Regions from separate parts of the Microbulbifer mixtoriginis genome, predicted to be linked through region 2. Evidence: predicted binding sites of a transcription regulator. Region 2 holds the regulator's gene; the other holds the start of a gene.

Region 1 (4,194 bases), 1.5 Mb from region 2:
TACGCAGGGCTTTTTGCCAGTCCAGTGGCGTTTCGATTTCATTTCCCTGCTGATGCAATTCCTGCGGAAGGTCTTCAATATGCACTTCACGGCCAGAGGCCATCACGGTAATCCAGCGACAGGTATTTTCCAGCTGGCGCACATTACCGGGCCAGTCGAGACCGGAGAGGTATTCCTCCGCATCTTTGCTGAGAATTTTCGGCTCTACGCCGAGATCGGCGGCGGCGGCATTAAAGAAGTGACGTACCAACCGTGGAATATCCTCGCGCCTGTCCGCTAGGCGCGGGATATGAATCCGAATCACATTCAAGCGGTGGAACAAATCCTCGCGGAATTTATGCTCGCGCACCAACTCCTCCAGGTTTTGGTGAGTGGCGGCGATAATACGCACATCCACTTTTACCGGTGTATGGCCACCTACTCGATAAAATTCACCATCTGCCAGCACACGCAACAGACGCGTCTGTGTATCCGCTGGCATATCGCCAATTTCATCCAAAAACAGGGTGCCACTGTTAGCTTGCTCGAAGCGACCTGCCCGCTGAGCGCTGGCGCCGGTAAAAGCGCCCTTCTCGTGTCCAAATAGTTCCGACTCCATCAGGTCTTTGGGAATAGCGGCCATATTGAGGGCAATAAACGGCTTGTTACGACGCGGGCTGTGATTGTGCAGGGCCTGGGCCACCAGCTCCTTACCGGTTCCCGATTCACCGTTGATTAACACGGTAATATTGGAATGAGAAAGGCGCCCAATAGCACGAAATACTTCCTGCATAGCTGGCGCTTCGCCAATAATTTCTTTGTTGCTTGCACCATTTTCCGGCTCCGCACGCTCTTCCTGGGCCTGTTCCTTGGCGTGCGCCAGCGCGCGACGGGTAACCGCTACCGCTTCATCGATATCGAACGGCTTGGGTAAATATTCGAAGGCCCCACCCTGATAGGCAGCCACGGCGCTGTCGAGATCCGAGTGTGCGGTCATGATAATAATCGGCAGGCCCGGCCGTTCCGCCTGGAATCTCTCCAGTAATTTGAAGCCATCGGAGCCCGGCATGCGGATATCACTGATCACCACATCCGGGGAGTCGCTGTAAAAATCATCCAGTGCGCGATCACCACTCTCGTAGCACTGGGTCTCAATCCCCTCCCGTGACAGCGCTCGCTCCAGTACCCAGCGGATTGATCGGTCGTCGTCAATAATCCAAACGCGATTGCTCATTCTCTAGGTTCCTGTATTGGCTGATTCGGTAACAAGTGGCAGATAAATCTGGAATACACTACGGCCCGGTCGGCTGTCGCATTTAATTAAGCCACGGTGTTGGTTGATGATGTTTTGCGAAATAGACAACCCCAGCCCCGAGCCTTCGGCGCGCCCAGAAATCATCGGGAAAAAAATACGCTCGCGGATCTCCTCGGCAATGCCGGGGCCGTTGTCTTCTATTTCGATACGGCAAACCAGCGGGCAGTGGCGCCGGCCAATCGTGAACTGGCGCTGTACACGCGTACGCAGCACCATTTCGCCATTGGTGAGACCAATACTCTCATCAATGGCCTGCATGGCATTGCGGGCGATATTCAACAAGGCCTGGATCAACTGCTCGGGGTCTGCCGGCACATCGGGGATAGAGGGGTCGTAATCCCGGCGAATCAGTAGTTCACCCCCACATTCGACCTCGACCAGTTGTGCCACCCGCTCTAGGATCTCGTGCACATTGCTGGGCACCAGCTGTACCGGCTGGCGCGGTCCAAGCAAGCGATCAACCAGATTACGCAGGCGATCCACCTCCTCAATGATGATCTGGGTGTATTCCTCGAGGGAAGCATCGGGTAGTTCACGCTGCAGCAGCTGCGCGGCACCGCGAATCCCTCCGAGGGGGTTCTTTACCTCATGAGCCATACCCCGCACCAAGTTGCGTGCGGTCTCCTGGGTACTGAGCAACGCATCCTCGCGCGCAATGCGCAACAGGCGATCCATCGGCTGCACTTCCACCAGCAACACCCCCAGCTCCGGTACGGGGCTGACGGAGTAATCTACGGTGCGCGTTTTTAGGTTGTGCAAGCGCCAGTGGGCGCGCCGCACCGTGAATTTTTCCCCTGTGAGGAGCGCGTTGTGCAGTGCTTTTAGTGCGACATTAGATTCCCTCACCACCTCCTGCAGAGGCATACCCTCAACCCGTGCATTGGAGGCAGCCAACAGATCCTCGGCGGCATTATTCAGGTAGCAAAGCGATAACTGGTCATCCAGTACCAGTACCGCTGAAGTTAGGCTGTCTAGTAGCTGACGCAACTGGCGATCATTGAGCATTCAATCGTTTCCGCTTTTCATCGAGGGGCCAGGACAATCTCCTATGCCCGGCGCGATAACCCCTTGTATCTAGCCAGTGCAAAAAGCAAACCAAAATGGCGCACGGAATTATTGGGAGGCACTGCCCAACCCACTTGGTCTTAGGGGGTTTAAACGATTCAGCTGACACATGCACCGAAGCACTTGAGATAGTTTACCCCTATACGCACCATTTTAGTGCGCAGAACAAAATTCAACCAGCAAGGATAAAAACGGCGACCCCCACCAAAAAAGAAGTTATCGGTGAGGGCGTTGAGGGCGGGGCAAATTTAGGGGCTGGGCTGGGCTTGGGGGATACCCGGCCCAACCGGAGCCCTGGGGGCTTGCGGTGCACGCGGTGCCGAGTTGTCAGGCAATCTGCCACCCGGACGTTTCACATAGAGAGTAACCACCTGAGATTGTGCCAATACCTGGCCCTTGGAGTCGGTGAGTACCGCCTGCACAGTATGAGTGCCGCGCTCGAGCAGGGAGATATCCAGGCCCGCTCCAGAAGAGCTACCCTGCCAGGGTTTGCCATCTACCACCGCAAAGAAACTCGCCCCCTCTGGATACACCGGCTGCACGTCTACCTGTAGTGGAATAAAGCGCTGTCCCGGCGGGATGGTGGCGCCATCCAGGGGGCTCACTATCTGGATAGAAACCGGGCCTGTATAGCCCTCCTTGCCGGTGTCAGTCTCATCTTTTGGAGACAATTTACGAGTTGGCAGGGTTCTCGGCAGGGCAATGGGCTGAACATTGATGGGAGCCAATTGCACCTCCTGCGCCTGCCCATTGGGTGGTGGCGTATCGCTGAAAGTCACCTGACCATCGGGGCCGACGACCTTGTAAATAGTACTGGAGGTATTCCCACCATCGGTGCCGGCAAAGGCCACCAATGGAACAGCAAGGAAAAGGGCCTGAAGCAGTTTCATATTTTCCATCACTCACTCAGCCGCGAAGCGGTAGTCCTTGTCTCAGCCCAATACACGGGCCTCAGTCTCAAAGAGGAGGGCTTTTGGGTCCAAGAGATACAAAATCGACCATAGACGGCAAAAGCAACCAACCCGATCAGTGTACCTCCAATAAAAAAGCCCGCACCAGTAGGGTGCGGGCTTTTCGAGAACAGCTCGACGGCATCGGCGTGATGCCGCTCGCCATTACACGGAGTAGTACATATCAAACTCGACCGGGTGCGTGGTCATGTTCAGGCGCTCTACTTCTTCGCGCTTCAGGTCGATGTAGGCATCAATGGCGTCGTCGGTGAATACACCACCTTCGGTAAGGAAGGCACGATCCTGATCCAGAGCATCCAGGGCGCCTTCCAGACTCGCCGCAACGGTCGGGTACTCGGCCAACTCTTCCGGCGGCAGATCGTAGAGATCCTTGTCGGCGGCATCGCCAGGGTGGATCTTGTTCTTGATACCATCCAGGCCCGCCATCAACAGCGCAGCAAACGCCAGATAGGGGTTGGCGGTCGGATCCGGGAAGCGGGTCTCGATACGCTTGCCCTTAGGAGAGGTCACGTAAGGGATACGGATAGACGCAGAGCGATTGCGCGCGGAGTACGCCAGGATAACCGGAGCTTCGAAGCCAGGAACCAGACGCTTGTAAGAGTTGGTAGATGCGTTACAGATCGCATTCAGGGCACGCGCGTGCTTCACAATACCGCCGATGTAGTAAAGGGCAGTCTCGGACAGGCCCGCGTAGGCATCGCCGGCAAACTGGTTAACGCCATCCTTGGTGAAGGACTGGTGCACGTGCATACCGGAGCCGTTATCGCCTACCAGCGGCTTGGGCATAAAGGTCGCAGTCTTGCCGTAGGCGTGGGCCACATTGTGTACGGCGTATTTGAGGATCTGCACCTCATCCGCTTTCTT
Region 2 (4,194 bases):
TCCCGAGAAGGGGTGGCACACAATCGCGGTGAACGAGTAGTCCTGAGTGGCGATGTAGAAATTGATGAACTACCCACCCCAGGCGGCATCAAATTGGAAACGTCCAGTATTACGATTCTCCCCGCGAAGGAATTCGCCGAGACAGACAAAGTTGTTACTATAAGCTCTGGCCAAAACCGCACCACCGGCAAAGGCATGCGCGCTTACTTGAATGAAGACCGGATGGAAATCCTATCCGATGTAAAGAGCATCTATGACACTGACTAATTACCGCCACCTGTTAAAAGTCTCCACCATCGCAGCGCTCCTGCTCACAGCCTCATCAGCTTTTGCACTGCCTGAGGACCGCCAACAGCGGATCAATATCAGCTCTGATGCAATGAATGCAGGTCTAAATAATAACTTGGTGGTATATAGCAACAATGTTGTTATAACTCAGGGCTCTTTAAAAATACGGGCAGACCGCGTTGAGGTTTATTTCACTCCAGAAAAGGAGATTAGTCGTGTAGTGGCCGTGGGCAAACCCGCACATTTCCAGCAAAAGATCCTCCAGGGCGAGAACCCCGTAAAAGCCAGAGCCCAACGCATTGTATATCAAGTGGGCTCTGAGGAGTTGCAACTAACCGGTAAAGCCCATGTTGACCGGGAAGGCAACACACTGACAGCGGAAAAAATTGACTACGATCTCACTACCGAGCAAATGAGCGCCAAGGGCCAAACTGGGAAAGGGCGTGTAGAGATGACCTGGAAACCCGAGAAGAAAGAGAGCTCGCAAGACGCCAATGATAATCAAGGCCAGTAAACCCTCTACTTAATACCTCATCATAAGTAACAAATATTATTGCACCGGCGGGCATCACTCTGCCCGCGGCATGGATAGATTCGGTACACACTATGCCAACGCTCAAAGCGTTACATCTCGCGAAACAGTATAAAAAAAGAAAAGTTGTCCAGGATGTCACCGTCAGTGTTTCCAGTGGACAGGTTGTTGGCCTCCTCGGCCCTAACGGTGCCGGCAAAACAACCTGCTTTTATATGATTGCCGGGCTGGTGCAGGCCGACGCTGGCAGGGTGATGATCGACGATGAGGATATAACCCGGCTATCCATGCACGGACGCGCACGCAAAGGTATCGGTTATCTCCCCCAAGAAGCCTCTGTATTTCGCCGCTTGACGGTAAAAGACAATATCTTAGCAATCCTTGAAACCCGCAAGGACCTCTCAAGAGACGAGCGGCAACAACAGGCCCAAGCACTACTTGAGGAATTTAATATAACCCATATCGCGCAAAGCCTGGGTATGGCCCTCTCTGGTGGAGAACGACGCCGAGTTGAGATTGCCCGCGCTCTGGCCACCAACCCCGGCTTCGTCCTGTTGGACGAGCCCTTTGCTGGGGTAGACCCCATATCGGTGAACGATATCAAGGAGATCATCCGCCACCTGCGTGATCGCGATATTGGCGTACTAATCACAGACCATAATGTTCGCGAAACGCTGGATATCTGTGAGACCGCTTACATTGTCAGTGAAGGTCATATCATCGCTGCAGGCACGCCGGATGAGGTTCTCGCCAACCAACAGGTGCGCGAAGTTTATTTGGGACACGAATTCACTATTTGAGGCTAACCACCAATTTCTGTCCTTAAATTCTTCACTTAAGACGGGAATAATCATAATTCTGGAAACATAGCGCCAGCTATCACGCCAGGACCGGCACGCTTATTGCTTGTAATAGATTGAAGAGAGGGGTAGTCTGCGCCATCTTAGGACAATTTGATCGACACCCTGTCTTATCGGCCTGCGGCGCTCCACTATGAAGCAGTCTCTCCAGCTCAAGCTCGGCACACAGCTGACCATGACCCCCCAGTTGCAGCAAGCAATTCGCCTACTGCAACTCTCCACACTCGATCTGCAGCAGGAGGTCCAGGCAGCACTGGACAACAACCCAATGCTGGAAGCGGATAGCGAAGAGCAATCCGTAAAGGTGGATGAAAATCAACCACAGTCTGAACAAACACCGGAAAACACAACACAGCCGGTAGAAGAGCGCGAACTGGCCGAGGGGGACTGGGACCAGGCAATTCCTGATGAGCTGCCCGTCGACTCGCGCTGGGATGATATCTACACCAATAACAGCGGCAGCCACGAGTTAGATTCCTCCAGCTATGAGCGTAACTCCACCTCCATCGGCCTTCAGGATCATCTACGCTGGCAGCTGAACTTGACCCCCTTATCCGAGCAGGATAAGTGGATTGGTGAAAACTTAATTGATGGCATAGCCCCCAGCGGCCTCCTTGGTACTTCTGTGCAGGATGTCGCCACCTCTTTATCGATCGATGAAGATGAGGTGCTCGCGGTTCTAAAGGCTATTCAGCAGTTTGATCCCGCTGGCTGCGGGGCTCGGGATCTCAAAGAATGCCTGCAATTACAACTGCAGCAGTTGCCGCCAAATACCCCTTGGCTAAGCCAAGCGCAAAACATTATTGAGAAACACTTGGACTTACTTGGCAAAAGGGATTTTCGCCAGTTGAGTCGACGCACACGACTCACTGAAGCCCAGCTAGGCGAGGCCATTCGCCTAATCCAGACCTTAAACCCCAGTCCGGGAGAGAGCTATGGCGGGCAAGAACCGGACTATGTAATTCCGGATATTGTCGTTTCCCGCAAAACCCTTCGCTGGCACGTAGAATTGAATGCAGAGATCACCCCAAAGATCCGTATCAATGACCACTACGCCTCCCTGGTCAAGCGTGCCGACAACTCCAGAGATAACAATTTTTTGCGGGATCACCTGCAAGAAGCACGTTGGTTTATGAAGAGCCTGCAGAGTCGCCACGAGACTTTACTGAAAGTAGCCAACTGTATTGTCGAAAAGCAGCAAGGTTTTTTTGAAGAAGGCCCGGAAGCCATGCGACCTATGGTGCTGGCAGATGTTGCTGAATCTATTGGCATGCATGAATCGACCATATCCAGGGTGACCACCCAGAAATACATGCTCACGCCTCGCGGCGTGTTTGAGCTCAAGTATTTCTTTTCGAGCCACGTCAGCACAGACTCCGGTGAGGATGCCTCTTCAACCGCTATCCGCGCCCTGATCCGCAAGCTGATTGACGCAGAGACCCCGCGCAAGCCGCTCTCAGATAACAAAATTACCCTAGAGCTCGATAAACAGGGTATTAAAGTAGCCCGCCGCACTGTGGCGAAATACCGCGAGTCAATGGGAATTCCCTCCTCCAGCGAGCGAAAACGCTTGGTCTGAAGGGGCCGCTTGGGTTTCGACTCATGAGGTAGGCCAAGTCATAACCTGGCACCAATTACTACACCTTCGCAACCGAACTCCAAACTTTGAGTGTATCCTTCCATTCTGGGCCACTTCCTAGTAGGGTTGCGACCCGAAAGGAGGCTCGCCGTAATGTGATGCACCTGGTAAGGAGAAATCCATGCAGATCAATATTAGTGGTCACCACGTCGACGTTACCTCGCCAATGCGCAGCTACTGTGAGAACAAGCTGGAAAAGCTCTCAAGGCATTATGACAATATAACCAACGCGCAAGTCATCCTATCCATAGACAAGCTGATCCAGAAAGCCGAAGCCCGAGTACATATCAATGGTCACGATCTTTGCGCGGGTTCGGAAGACAAGGACATGTATGCGGCCATTGATTCGCTTACAGACAAACTGGACCGCCAACTGAAAAAACACAAAGAGAAGTTGCAGAACCACCGCTGAACTATGACACTGGAAGCTTTACTCTCTCCCCGCCTCAGCCTTTGCCATCTGGCGGGGAGCAGCAAAAAAAAATTGCTGCTCAATATCGCCCAGGCTGTAGCCGAACAATATCCACAGCATGACTCTGACACCATATTCAACCAACTGATAGCACGCGAGCGTCTAGGCTCCACAGGAATTGGCGAAGGTGTGGCTATCCCCCACTGCCGCCTTCCTGGATGTGAGCACCCTATTGGCGTGCTCTGCACTACAGAACCCGCCATAGATTTCGACGCTATCGACCGACAGCCTGTCGATCTGCTCTTTGTCTTACTGGTCCCTGAAGATTCGGAACAACAACATCTCGATACACTGGCAGAAATCGCTGCGCTCTTCTCTAACACCCAGGTCCGGGACAAGTTGAGGCAGGCTGACACTAGCGACGCACTCTACGCCCTAGCTATAGACTCAGCCGCAGCAGCCT

Evidence for each region. The regulator sigma-54, encoded in region 2, starts transcription at its own class of promoters, with help from an activator protein. The targets are predictions, from matches to a motif close to TGGCACANNNNTTGCNNT.
Region 1: glnL (nitrogen regulation protein NR(II)) is a predicted target of sigma-54. The motif match lies at 2,375-2,392, and genes of this name have one in related genera.

Annotation. Positions count from the first base shown of each region.
Region 1 covers NZ_CP174285.1:3,273,986-3,278,179, forward strand. The annotation lists gene ntrC (nitrogen regulation protein NR(I)) at 1-1,213, opposite strand, end outside; gene glnL (nitrogen regulation protein NR(II)) at 1,217-2,299, opposite strand; gene ACJJI0_RS14165 (DUF4124 domain-containing protein) at 2,608-3,249, opposite strand; gene glnA (glutamate--ammonia ligase) at 3,475-4,194, opposite strand, start outside.
Region 2 covers NZ_CP174285.1:4,737,418-4,741,611, reverse strand. The annotation lists gene lptC (LPS export ABC transporter periplasmic protein LptC) at 1-267, shown strand, start outside; gene lptA (lipopolysaccharide transport periplasmic protein LptA) at 254-802, shown strand; gene lptB (LPS export ABC transporter ATP-binding protein) at 895-1,620, shown strand; gene ACJJI0_RS20725 (RNA polymerase factor sigma-54) at 1,814-3,259, shown strand; gene hpf (ribosome hibernation-promoting factor, HPF/YfiA family) at 3,441-3,731, shown strand; gene ptsN (PTS IIA-like nitrogen regulatory protein PtsN) at 3,735-4,194, shown strand, end outside.